Regions from separate parts of the Erwinia sp. CGal63 genome, predicted to be linked through region 1. Evidence: predicted binding sites of a transcription regulator. Region 1 holds the regulator's gene; the other holds the start of a gene.

Evidence for each region. The regulator PhoB, encoded in region 1, activates phosphate uptake and scavenging genes when phosphate is short. The targets are predictions, from matches to a motif close to CTGTCATAAAACTGNCNNAT.
Region 2: the regulator PhoB is predicted to act here: its motif matches at 1,738-1,757, upstream of MKZ79_RS20215 (MIP/aquaporin family protein).

The regions. Positions count from the first base shown of each region.
Region 1 is NZ_JAKUMN010000004.1:348,496-354,873, forward strand. It holds gene MKZ79_RS15075 (SbcC/MukB-like Walker B domain-containing protein) at 1-117, opposite strand, end outside; gene sbcD (exonuclease subunit SbcD) at 114-1,331, opposite strand; gene phoB (phosphate response regulator transcription factor PhoB) at 1,532-2,221, shown strand; gene phoR (phosphate regulon sensor histidine kinase PhoR) at 2,245-3,558, shown strand; gene MKZ79_RS15095 (PstS family phosphate ABC transporter substrate-binding protein) at 3,576-4,496, shown strand; gene MKZ79_RS15100 (cobalamin-independent methionine synthase II family protein) at 4,884-5,987, shown strand; gene brnQ (branched-chain amino acid transport system II carrier protein) at 6,375-6,378, shown strand, end outside.
Region 2 is NZ_JAKUMN010000009.1:28,242-34,619, reverse strand. It holds gene glpK (glycerol kinase GlpK) at 1-645, opposite strand, end outside; gene MKZ79_RS20215 (MIP/aquaporin family protein) at 677-1,519, opposite strand; gene zapB (cell division protein ZapB) at 1,966-2,205, shown strand; gene rraA (ribonuclease E activity regulator RraA) at 2,261-2,746, opposite strand; gene MKZ79_RS20200 (1,4-dihydroxy-2-naphthoate polyprenyltransferase) at 2,852-3,781, opposite strand; gene hslU (HslU--HslV peptidase ATPase subunit) at 3,944-5,275, opposite strand; gene hslV (ATP-dependent protease subunit HslV) at 5,287-5,817, opposite strand; gene ftsN (cell division protein FtsN) at 5,908-6,378, opposite strand, start outside.

The DNA of each region.
Region 1 (6,378 bases):
GGTCGGACCGGTAATGGCGAACAGCCCATTGCTGGCGAAAGGTTCGGCGGTAAAGTCGATTTTCCATTCGCCTTTCAGCGAGTTGAGGTTCTTGAATCTTAAGGTCAGGATTTTCATGACGGCTCCTCGTCCATTTCCGCCAGCGTCTGTCTGAACAGCAGCGTGGCGCGCTCAATACGGGCCGGATCCTCCTGTTCGGCGGCGAGGCGTCGCTGAAACACCTCTTCCACGCTCAGCTCGCTAAGGGTTTCCTTGTTCTGCCGGCTGAGGATGTTTTCGCGCTGTTCGCGGCTGCGGCGCAGCAGCACCACTTCTACCGGCAGAGTTTCAGCCAGCTCCTGAATATGCCGCTGGAGATCGTTCAGCCAGGTTTGCGTGACGATTTCAATATCCAGCCAGACTTTCTGGCCCGTTTGCGGCGGTTCAATCGCGCCGAGCTGTCGCTCTATCTCCTGCAGCGAGCCTTTGATCATCTGCATCGGCTGAAAAAGCGGCACCGTCAGCGGCGTCACCGCGCTTAGCTTGCCGTCAGCGAAATCCACCAGGAAGACGCTTTTTTCCCGGCCCAGCTCGTCAAAGCTGAGCGGTATGGGCGAGCCGCTGTAGCGGATATAATCCGTGTCGGCGATGCGCTGCGCGCGATGAATATGGCCCAGCGCGATATAGTCCGCGGGCGGAAAGGCCTGAGCGGGAAAGGCGTCCAGCGTGCCGATATAGATATCGCGCACGGCGTCGCTTTTGGTGACGCCCATCGTAGTCAAATGGCCGGTGGCGATAATGGGCAGCGGCAGGCCCAGCTCGTCGCGCCTCTCAACCGCCGCCGCATAGCTGCGCTGATAGTGGTGAGTAATCGCTTCCAGCAGCGTCTGCTGTTTCTCTCGTCCCGACTGTCCCGCTTTGCTTAGCGTAATGTCGCGCGGACGCAGAAAAGGGATGGCGCAAAGCAGCGCGCCGGGCTCGCCGTCGCGACGATTCAGCAGCAGCACCTGATCGGCCGGATCTTCGCTGGCGGCGGCGATAACCCGCGTGTTCAGGCAGGCGAGCAGCTCGCGGGATTCGTTCAGCATGGCCACGGAGTCGTGATTGCCCGCCAGAATAATCAGCTGGCAGCCGGTCTGCTGCAGTCTGACCACAAAGCGGTTGTAAAGCTCGCGCGCATAGCTGGGCGGCGAACCGGTATCAAAGATGTCGCCGGCGACGACCACGGCATCGACCTGATGCTGCTCCACCTGCGCGACCAGCCACGTCAGAAAAGCTTCATGTTCCGGCGCACGGCTTTTGGTGTAAAAAAACTGGCCGAGATGCCAGTCGGCGGTGTGAATAAGTCGCATAGCGTCCCTTCTGTGTCAGGTAAGCGAGACGCCGATTATAAACGGCTGGCCAAAAAACCTCAGCAACGCATTTTCATCCTGCTGAAAAGTGTTATAAAACTGATGAATAGCGGCTGGATTTTTTCATAAAAGTGTCATAAATCTGACGCATAATGGCGCCGCATATCCGGTGACATTCCGTCACAGACGCAGGAGCAATAATGGCTAAGCGCATTCTGGTAGTCGAAGATGAAGCCCCAATTCGTGAGATGTTGTGTTTTGTGCTGGAACAAAATGACTATCAGCCGATAGAAGCGGAAGATTATGACAGCGCCATTAATCTGCTGATCGAACCCTGGCCGGATCTGATCCTGCTGGACTGGATGCTGCCTGGCGGCACGGGTATCCAGTTTATCCGTCATCTGAAGCGCGAGGCGATGACCCGCGATATTCCGGTGATGATGCTGACCGCGCGCGGCGAAGAAGAAGACCGCGTGCGCGGGCTGGAAGTCGGCGCCGACGACTATATTATCAAGCCTTTCTCACCCAAAGAGCTGGTGGCGCGGATTAAAGCGGTAATGCGCCGTATATCGCCGATGGCGGTGGAAGAAGTCATCGAAATTCAGGGACTGAGCCTGGATCCCTCTTCGCACCGCGTGATGTCCGAGACACAGCCGCTGGAGATGGGGCCAACAGAATATAAGCTGCTGCACTTCTTTATGACGCATCCCGAGCGCGTCTACAGCCGCGAGCAGTTGCTTAATCACGTCTGGGGCACTAACGTCTACGTGGAAGATCGTACTGTGGACGTGCATATTCGCCGTCTGCGTAAGGCACTTGAACTGACCGGACACGATCGTATGGTGCAGACAGTTCGCGGAACAGGCTACCGTTTCTCTGCGCGTTACTGATTGTCCCCACTGGAGTTTTCATTGTGCTGGAACGCCTCTCCTGGAAGAGATTGCTGCTTGAGCTGCTGCTCGCCTGTTTACCAGCGCTGATCCTTGGACTGCTGGTCGGCGGGCTGCCCTGGTGGCTGCTGCTGGCCACGCTGGCCATACTGGGCTGGCATTTTACCAACCTGCTTCGCCTCTCTCACTGGCTGTGGATCGACCGCAGCATCACGCCGCCGACCGGGCGCGGCAGCTGGGAACCGCTGTTTTATGGCCTGTATCAAATGCAGGCGCGCAACCGTCGCCGCCGTCGCGAGTTGGGACATCTGATTAAAAGGTTTCGCAGCGGCGCGGAGTCGCTGCCGGACGCGGTGGTACTGACCACCGAAGAGGGCACGATTTTCTGGTGCAACGGCCTGGCGCAGCAAATGTTGGGGCTGCGCTGGCCGGAAGATAACGGTCAAAATATCCTTAACCTGCTGCGCTATCCCGAGTTTACCCTTTACCTGCGCCAGCGTGACTTCTCACGACCGCTGACGCTGGTGCTGAACAGCCATCGTCACCTTGAGTTCCGCGTGATGCCCTATAGCGAAGGCCAGTGGCTGCTGGTGGCGCGCGACGTAACCCAAATGCATCAGCTGGAAGGCGCGCGACGCAACTTTTTCGCCAACGTCAGTCATGAATTGCGCACGCCGCTTACGGTGCTGCAGGGTTATCTGGAGATGATGAGCGACGCGGTGCTGGAAGGGCCGTCGCGCGATAAGGCGTTGCACACCATGCAGGAGCAAACCCGACGAATGGACGCGCTGGTGAAACAGCTGCTGACGCTGTCGCGAATCGAGGCTGCTCCGGCGCTGGATCTGCAGGAAAAAGTCGATGTGCCGCTGATGCTGCGGCTGCTGCAGCGCGAGGCGGAAACGCTCAGCCAGGGTCGCCACCAGATCCATTTTTCCGCCGATCCGCAGCTACGGGTATTCGGCAACGACGAACAGCTGCGCAGCGCCATTTCCAACCTGGTTTACAACGCGGTCAACCATACGCCGGAAGGCACGCGTATTGATATCAGCTGGAAAAAAACGGCGCATGGCGCGCAATTTAAAGTTTGTGATAACGGGCCAGGCATCGCCGCAGAACATATTCCTCGTCTGACCGAGCGCTTTTATCGCGTTGATAAGGCGCGCTCGCGGCAAACCGGCGGCAGCGGCCTGGGACTGGCTATCGTTAAACATGCGCTCGGCCATCATAATACGCGCCTGGAGATAACCAGCCAGCCGGGAAAAGAGACCTGTTTCGGCTTCTCGCTGCCTGCAAGGTTGATTGTCAGCGGTGAACTGGCTCAGAATGCGGTTCACTGAGCAGGCGGACGAGAAAAATGAAAAAGTGGTTTGTTGCGCTGATGCTGCTGTGCAGCTCGGCTGGTGCAAGCGAAACTATGCTGGCTGGCAACCTCAGCAGCGTAGGCTCGGATACGCTCGGCACATTAATGACGCTGTGGGGCGAAAGCTTTAATCGCCTTTATCCCGGCGTCAACGTGCAAATTCAGGCTTCCGGTTCCTCAACGGCGCCTACCGCGCTGGCGGCGGGCGCGGCGCAGCTGGGCGCGATGAGTCGGCCGATGCAGGCGGTGGAGCGCCAGCTGTTTGAAAATCGCTACGGCTATGCGCCGCTGGCCGTACCGGTGGCGATGGACGCGCTGGTGGTGGTGGTCAATCAGGATAATCCGCTGCAGGGCGTAGATGCCCGCCAGCTGGATGCCATTTTTTCCGTTACCCGCCGCTGCGGCGCGCCTTTTACCGTGCGCAGCTGGGGCGATCTTCAGCTAACGCAGGGCGAATGGGCGCGGCGACCCATCCAGCGCTTTGGCCGTAACTCCGCTTCCGGCACCTGGGGCTTTTTCCGTCAGCAGGCGCTGTGCAACGGGGATTTCCGCAGTGACGTAAGCGAGTATCCCGGTTCCGCCGCGGTTATCCAGGCAGTAGCGAGCACGCTGAACGGTATCGGCTACGCCAGCATGGGCGTGCATATGACCGGCGTAAAAACGCTGCCGGTTTCCCGCGACGGCACTGACTGGATCGCGCCTTCGGTGGCAAACATCCGCAGCGGCAGCTATCCCTATGCGCGACCGCTTTATATTTATGTGAACAGGGCGCCAGGCCAGCCGCTGGAGCCGCTGACCAGAGCTTTTTTACGGCAGGCGCTGTCGCCGCAGGGCCAGGCGCTGGTGACGCAGGCGGGCTATCTGCCACTGTCGGATGCGCAGCTGGAAAAGGCCAGGATGATGGTGAATGAGTAGGGCAAACGGCCCGGCCTGAGCATTTCATAGCGCAATTTCAACCGTATGCAGCAGCGGCATCATGGCTTCGGCAGGCTGTAAGGCGTAATCCAGGGCCGCGCGCGCTCTGTTACCGCCGGGCGCCGCACTGTAGCGTCCCAGGCGCGCTGCTGAAAACTGCTTCTTCTTTTTTACTACGGTTACCTGCGCTGATTCCGTCGCACGTTTTATGCCAAATCCTCAACTTGAATTTTTTTCATGTGTGATGAAATTTCCTCGTTTGCCGCTGAATCTTTCTCATGACATTCTTGACTTCAGACGTTTAGCCATCCAGATGTCCTGAGTGGCAAACAGTAACTATTTCACTAAGAAATTATGCGCCGTTGCGCCGGCCAGGAGTGACCGATCATGCAAAGAGATTCAGCCCAATACCGCGCCGAAGTTGTCGGCAGTTTTCTGCGTCCCGTCGTTATCAAACAGGCTCGTGAGCAGTTTCAGGCAGGTGAAATCGATGCCGCCGCGCTGCGTCAGATTGAAGACGAAGCTATCCGTGACGTAGTGGAACAGCAGCGCGCCAGCGGCCTGAAAGTGGTTACCGACGGCGAGTTTCGCCGCGCGTGGTGGCACTTCGATTTCTTCGACGGTCTGCAAGGCGTGGAGCGCTATGAAGCGGAGCAGGGCATCCAGTTTAACGGCGTACAGACCAAAGCCCGCGGCGTGAAAGTCACCGGCAAGCTGGGTTTCGGCAATCATCCAATGCTGGAGGATTTCCGTTTCCTGCAAAGCGTCAGCGGCGACGCTATCCCTAAAATGACGATCCCCAGCCCAAGCGTGCTGCACTTTCGCGGCGGCCGTAAGGTTATCGACGAAACGGTCTATCCGGATCTGAAAGACTATTTTCACGATCTGGCGCTGACTTACCGCGACGCGATTAAAGGTTTTTACGACGCTGGCTGCCGCTATCTGCAGCTGGACGATACGGTATGGGCCTATCTGTGCTCGGAAGATCAGAAGCGCCAAATTCGCGAGCGCGGCGACGACCCGGAAGAGCTGGCGAACATCTACGCTCAGGTGCTGAACAAAGCGCTGGAAGGCAAGCCGGAAGATATGACCGTCGGCCTGCATGTTTGCCGCGGCAACTTCCGCTCTACCTGGATTTCAGAAGGCGGTTACGAGCCGGTAGCGGAAATTCTGTTCGGCACCGTGAAAATCGACGCCTTTTTCCTGGAGTATGACAACGAGCGTTCCGGCGGATTCGAGCCGCTGCGCTTTATCAAGCCTGGCAAGCAGCAGGTGGTGCTGGGCCTGGTGACGACCAAAACCGGCGAGCTGGAAGATCCGGAAACGGTGAAAAAACGCATCGCGGAAGCGGCGCAGTTCGTTAGCCTGGATCAAATCTGCCTTAGCCCACAGTGTGGTTTTGCCTCCACGGAAGAGGGCAACAGCCTGACGGACGCGCAGCAGTGGGCCAAACTGCGCCTGGTTGTCGATATCGCTAAGCAGGTCTGGTAATACGATTAGCTTATGCAAAGGGCGCGGCGATACGCGCCTTTTGTACATCTTGCGGAAAAATTGAACAGAAAATAACGCCACTAAGCGCAAAAAAAATACAAATCATGTAATGCATCTCGCCTGTAATCTGAAGCTATCATCTGCCTGTGCCGATTTTTACGCTATATCACTCTGCTTTCTCGATCCCGTATTGCCTTTCACCGCTATAAACGATTTACTTAGCGCCGTTTTTACTTTATTTCCCTGTAAAAAAGATCATAAACAGCGCAATCGCACCAGTATTCCAGCCGGGCAGTAAAATAGCCGCAGCAGGAAGAAAAAAGGTTTGCATGCGTGCCGGGAAAAAGAGCCAACATCACGACTTTACTCAACATCAGTACGGGCCTTATGA
Region 2 (6,378 bases), on a different contig from region 1:
CATTTCACGCGGGATATCCAGGATATCCAGCATACGCTGATCCCACTCCAGCTTGTGGATGTTGAACATCATGGTGCGCGAGGCGTTGGTGTAGTCGGTGATATGCACCCGACCCTGAGTCATTTTCCACACCAGCCATGAATCGACGTTGCCGAACAGCAGCTCGCCGCGTTTCGCGCGTTCGCGCGCGCCTTCCACGTGATCCAGAATCCACTTCACCTTAGTGCCGGAGAAGTAAGGGTTAATCACCAGGCCGGTCGTGTGCTGGATATACTCTTCCAGGCCTTCCTTTTTCAGTTTGGCGCAGTAGTCGGCGGTACGCGGGTCCTGCCAGACGATAGCGTTGTAGATCGGCTTGCCGGTCTCTTTATCCCAGACGATAGCGGTTTCGCGCTGGTTGGTGATGCCGATAGCGGCGATCTCGTCCGAACGGATATCGGCGTGGGCCAGCACTTCCACCAGCGTGGAGCTTTGCGACGCCCAGATATCCATTGGGTCGTGCTCTACCCAGCCTGGCTTAGGATAGATTTGCTGAAATTCGCGCTGGGAAACCGCAACAATGTTGGAGTCGTGATCCAGCACCACGGCGCGGGAGCTGGTAGTCCCCTGATCCAGCGCGACGATATATTTTTTATCTGTAGTCATAAATCCTTCCTGATGTGTAAAGGGTTAGCACTTACGCTTTACGCTGTTCAGCACGCGCTATCGTCTTCTCTGTCTTCTTTACCGTGACAGCGCCTGGCAGGTTGCGGGCGATCAGAGAGCGGTAGCCGAGTGCGCCCACGCTGGCGCCAACGATCGGGCCAAAAATTGGCACGAGGAAATAAGGAATGTCGCGGCCGCCGGTAAAGGCGACGTTACCCCATCCGGCCAGCCATGCGAAGAGCTTAGGGCCGAAATCGCGAGCCGGGTTCAGGGCGAAGCCGGTCAGCGGCCCCATCGCACCGCCGATCACCGCGATCAGCAGGCCGATCAGCAGCGGCGCCATCGGGCCACGCGGCAGGCCGTTGCCATCGTCGGTCAGCGCCATAATCAGGCCCATCATCACGGCGGTAATCACCGCTTCAACCAGGAAAGCCTGGCCGACGCTGATATGCGCGTTAGGGTAGGTTGAGAAGATGCCTGCCAGATCCAGACTCTCTACGCTGCCGCGCACCATATGATGCGCCTGTTCATAATCCAGGAACAGGTTGTAGTAAAGCGCGTAGACCAGCGCAGCGGAACAGAAGGCGCCGGCGATCTGCGCCAGGATATAAGGGATAACTTTACGGCCTTCGAAGTTGCCGAACAGGCAGAGCGCCAGCGTGACGGCCGGGTTCAGATGCGCGCCGGAGATCGCCGCGCTCAGGTAGACCGCCATCGCAACGGCAATCCCCCAGATAATGCTGATTTCCCACAGGCCCAGTACCGCACCGGCCAGCTTCGCCGCGGCAACGCAGCCGGCGCCGAAGAAAATAATTGTGCCTACGCCGAGAAATTCAGCGATGCACTGTCCTTTGAGAGTAGTTGTCTGGCTCATAATGATGTTTCCTGAAGGCGAGGTTAAATGACGTGCGACGTTTTTGTTCTCATTCCCTGAGTCGCCCCAATCTTGTGTGGGGTTGTTGTGAATTTATCGTTAACGAGCATAAACGAGAAATAGCGAAATCAAAAGTTGTGTGCTGCTTCAAAAAAATGAGCGTTTTCGCGTCTTTCTGCGCCATTTTCCCGGCAGATGACACTTTCGTTTCTGTTGCTATGTTTCAATTTATTAACAGTAGCGGTAAAGGAATGCGGATAAATGTTAAAGATACCAGGTCTTCACTGAAAAACGCGGCTCTCGCGCCTGTAGCGGGTTCGTTGCTGGACTTGACGCGCCGCTCTACTTACAATCGGGGCATCGTTGTGATCCGCAGCGGGTCGGTAAAAGCCGGTAAAGCTGCGTCAGCAACATCAACGCCTTGCGATTAGGAGAGGTCATTCACGATGTCATTTGAAGTGTTCGAAAAACTGGAAGCAAAAGTTCAGCAGGCGATTGATACTATCACTCTGCTGCAGATGGAAATCGAAGAGCTGAAAGAGCAGAACAACAACCTGAACCAGCAGGTTCAGCAGGCCGCGGGCAGCAGTGAAGCTCTGGTGCGTGAAAACCAGCACCTGAAAGAGGAGCAGCATGTCTGGCAGGAACGCCTGCGTGCGCTGTTGGGAAAAATGGAAGAAGTCTGAGTCAGGTTTGACGACAGGCAGGAAGAGAACGGGTGCCCTTCAGCACCCGTTTTTGCTATTCGATATCCAGCGGATCTTCGGCAAGGATAATGCCGGTATTGTCGGCGTAAAGGTGGTCGCCTGAGAAGAAGGTCACGCCGCCAAAGTTAACGCGTACGTCGCTCTCGCCAATGCCTTCTCCGGCTGCGCCTGCCGGGATAGCCGCAATCGCCTGGATGCCGATATCCAGATCTTCCAGCTCGTCGACCTGACGCACGGAACCGTACACCACGATACCTTCCCACTCGTTTTGCAGCGCCAGACGCGCCAGCGCCGCGTCGACCAGCGCGCGCCGCACGGAACCGCCGCCGTCTACCAGCAGCACCCGACCACGCCCGTTCTCTTCCAGCAGATCGTACAGAAGCCCGTTATCTTCAAAACATTTCACCGTGGTGATTTGCCCGCCAAACGAGGTGCGGCCACCAAAGTTTGAAAAAAGCGGTTCGACCACGTTCACATCTTCATGGTAGATGTCGCACAGTTCAGAAGTATCGTATTTCATAAGGGTTCATCTGTTTGCCACAGGGACATTAAGTATATCGCTTTCTGTCGACTGTTGGCAAAATCATCAGTTGCTAAAAGTTGCGATGGGTCAAGCACATCGCGTTTAGCTCATCGCCAGACCCAGCGCAAAAAGCAGATTAACCAGCAGCGCCGCTTTTACCGTTTTTTCCAGTACGGGACGCATTGCTGCGGCATTGGTATGTTTGATAACGAAGCGCGCCTGCCCGAATAACAGCGGCGCGCTAAGTAAAAACAGCCAGCCCGGCGCGTCGAGCCCGGTCAGTTTGGCGTACAGGGCAAAGCAGAACAGCGAAGCGGAGAGCAGCATGGCGTGATAGTAACGCGCGCTACAGGCGCCAAGCCTTACGGCCACGGTAAATTTGCCGTTCCGCCTGTCGCTGTCGATATCGCGCATATTGTTGACGTTCAGCACCGCCACCGCCAGCAGCCCGCAGCCGGTGGCCGGCAGAAAAGAGAGCCACTGCAGGCTGTGCGTCTGCAGGTAAAAACTGCCCACCACGCCCAGCCAGCCAAAAAAGATCAGCACGGCGAGATCGCCCAGGCCGAGATAGCCATAGGGTTTTTTCCCTACCGTGTAGGCGATAGCGGCGACCACGGCCACCGCGCCCAGCGCCAGAAAGCCCAGCATATCGACAAGGCTGTCGCAGGCGCTCACAACCAGCGTGACGCCCGCTATCAGCGTGAGGACGGTAGTTAACGCCAGCGCGAAGCGCATCTGCTTCAGGCCGATCAATCCTTTCTGCATACCGCGCAGCGGGCCCAGGCGTTCAGGCGTATCGCTGCCTTTTACCGCATCGCCATAATCGTTGGCCAGATTAGAGAGAATTTGCAGCAGCGCCGTGGTCAGGAGCGTCAGCAGCGCCACCGTCGGATTGAAGCTGCTCTGTTGCCACGCCAGCGCCGAGCCGGTTATTACCGAGGCGCAGGCCAGCGGCAGCGTGCGCAGGCGAAAGCTTTCCAGCCATGCGCGCAAGGAGGAGAGAGCCGGAGCGGTAGAAATATTGTCGGTCATCACACAGTGGCCTTTGCTGGGTAAGAAGTGCCGGAAAGCGGCCAGTTTAGCGGCTGTGGGAGCGTCAGGAATTAATCCATATCAGGGATCGGGCGGGAAGACGGTAGAAAAAGAAAAACCCCGCGCGTAAGCGACGGGGTTGAGATAACGGTGACGAAGCGCTTACAGAATAAAGCGGCTGAGATCTTCGTCCGCTACCAGCTCGTCCAGATGCTTGCTGACGTATTCCGCGTCGATGGTAATCGACTCGCCGTTGCGATCGCTGGCGTCATAGGAGATCTCTTCCATCAGACGCTCCAGCACGGTATGCAAACGGCGCGCACCGATATTCTCGGCGGTTTCGTTCACCTGCCATGCGGCGGCCGCGATACGGCTGATGCCGTCGTCCGTAAAGTGAATATCCACGCCTTCGGTCTTCATCAGCGCTTTGTACTGGACGGTGACGGAAGCGCTTGGCTCAGTGAGGATGCGTTCAAAATCGTGCGTGGTCAGCGCCTGCAGCTCAACGCGGATCGGCAGACGACCCTGCAGTTCCGGGATCAGATCGGAAGGGCTGGCGACCTGGAACGCGCCGGAGGCGATAAACAGGATATGGTCGGTTTTAACCATGCCGTGCTTGGTGGAGACGGTGCAGCCTTCCACCAGCGGCAGCAGGTCGCGCTGTACGCCTTCGCGCGAGACATCCGGGCCGGAGCTTTCGCCGCGCTTACACACCTTGTCGATTTCGTCGATAAACACGATGCCGTGCTGCTCGACCGCCTCAATGGCTTCCTGCTTCAGCTCTTCCGGGTTCACCAGCTTAGCGGCTTCTTCTTCCACCAGCAGCTTCATCGCCTCTTTGATGGGAAGCTTGCGCGGCTTCTGCTTCTGGCCGCCGATGTTCTGGAACATCGACTGCAGCTGGCTGGTCATCTCTTCCATGCCTGGCGGCGCCATAATTTCAACGCCCATCGGCGCGGCGGCCAGATTGATTTCAATCTCTTTGTCGTCCAGCTGACCTTCACGCAGTTTCTTGCGGAAAGCCTGGCGGGCGGCCGACGGCTCGGCAGGCGCTTCCGCCTGACCCCAGTTGTTTTTCGCTGGCGGGATCAGCACGTCGAGAATGCGCTCTTCAGCCATCTCTTCGGCACGGTAGCGATTTTTGTCAATCGCCTGCGAGCGTACCATCTTGAGCGCGGAGTCGGTCAGATCGCGGATAATCGAATCCACTTCCTTGCCTACATAGCCGACTTCGGTGAATTTAGTCGCTTCGACCTTGATAAACGGCGCGTTGGCCAGCTTGGCCAGGCGACGGGCGATTTCGGTTTTACCGACGCCGGTCGGGCCGATCATCAGAATATTTTTAGGCGTTACCTCGTGGCGCAGCTCTTCATCGAGCTGCATACGGCGCCAGCGGTTACGCAGCGCGATGGCCACGGCGCGCTTGGCGCCGTCCTGGCCGATGATAAATCTGTTCAGTTCGCTGACGATTTCGCGCGGAGTCATTTCAGACATAATCAGGGTCCTTACGCTTTAGACGGTAATTCTTCGATAGTAAGATTGTGGTTGGTATAGATGCAGATATCGCCTGCAATACCCAGCGCTTTTTCCACGATGTCGCGCGCGCCAATTTCGGTGTTTTCCAGCAGTGCGCGAGCGGCCGCCTGTGCGTAAGGGCCGCCGGAGCCAATAGCGATCAAATCGTTTTCCGGCTGGATAACGTCGCCGTTACCGGTAATGATCAGCGAGGCGTTTTCATCGGCTACCGCAAGCAGTGCTTCCAGCTTGCGCAGCATCCGGTCGGTACGCCAGTCTTTAGCCAGTTCGACCGCCGCCTTCACCAGGTGGCCCTGATGCATCTCCAGTTTGCGCTCGAACAGCTCGAACAGCGTAAAGGCATCTGCGGTGCCACCGGCAAAACCAGCGATGACCTTGTCATTATAGAGACGACGCACTTTTTTGACGTTGCCTTTCATTACGGTATTGCCGAGCGTAGCCTGGCCATCACCGCCAATTACTACCTGGCCGTTGCGTCGTACACTTACAATTGTTGTCACGGGCAGACCCCTTGTTGCAGTCGAAAGATCTCCCCGCAGGCTCGCTGCGGGGCAATGATGCAAACAGATATGGGGGGAATCCGGAAGTTTTCAACCCCCGAGAGAGACAGGAATACAATTTGAGTGGCCGCTGCCGCGCAGACGCTTCAGCGTGCTGTCGGCGGCGCTACGGCTGTTGTAAGGGCCGACGATAACGCGGTTCCAGCCGCCGCCGCTGGTGATCTTGCTCTCGAAGCCTTCAAACGCCAGCGAGGCGCGTACCGATTCCGCCTGATCGCTGCCTTTGAACGAGCCGCATTGCACCATCCAGCGCTGCGTCTTCTCTTTTTCCACTTCCTTCGGCTTTTCGGTTTTCGGCTGCTGGCTGTGCTGCGGCAGCATATGCTGCTGCTGCTGCGTCGGCTGCTGAGTGGTCTGTACCGGCTGCGACTGACGCGGCGTTGGGGCCGTTTGCGGCTGCGACTGGCGCGGCGGCGATTGATACTGGCTCTGAGGCTGGCGCGACTGCTGTTGCAGCTGTGTTTGCTGCTGCTGGCGCTGCAGCGTTTGCTGGCGCTGCGC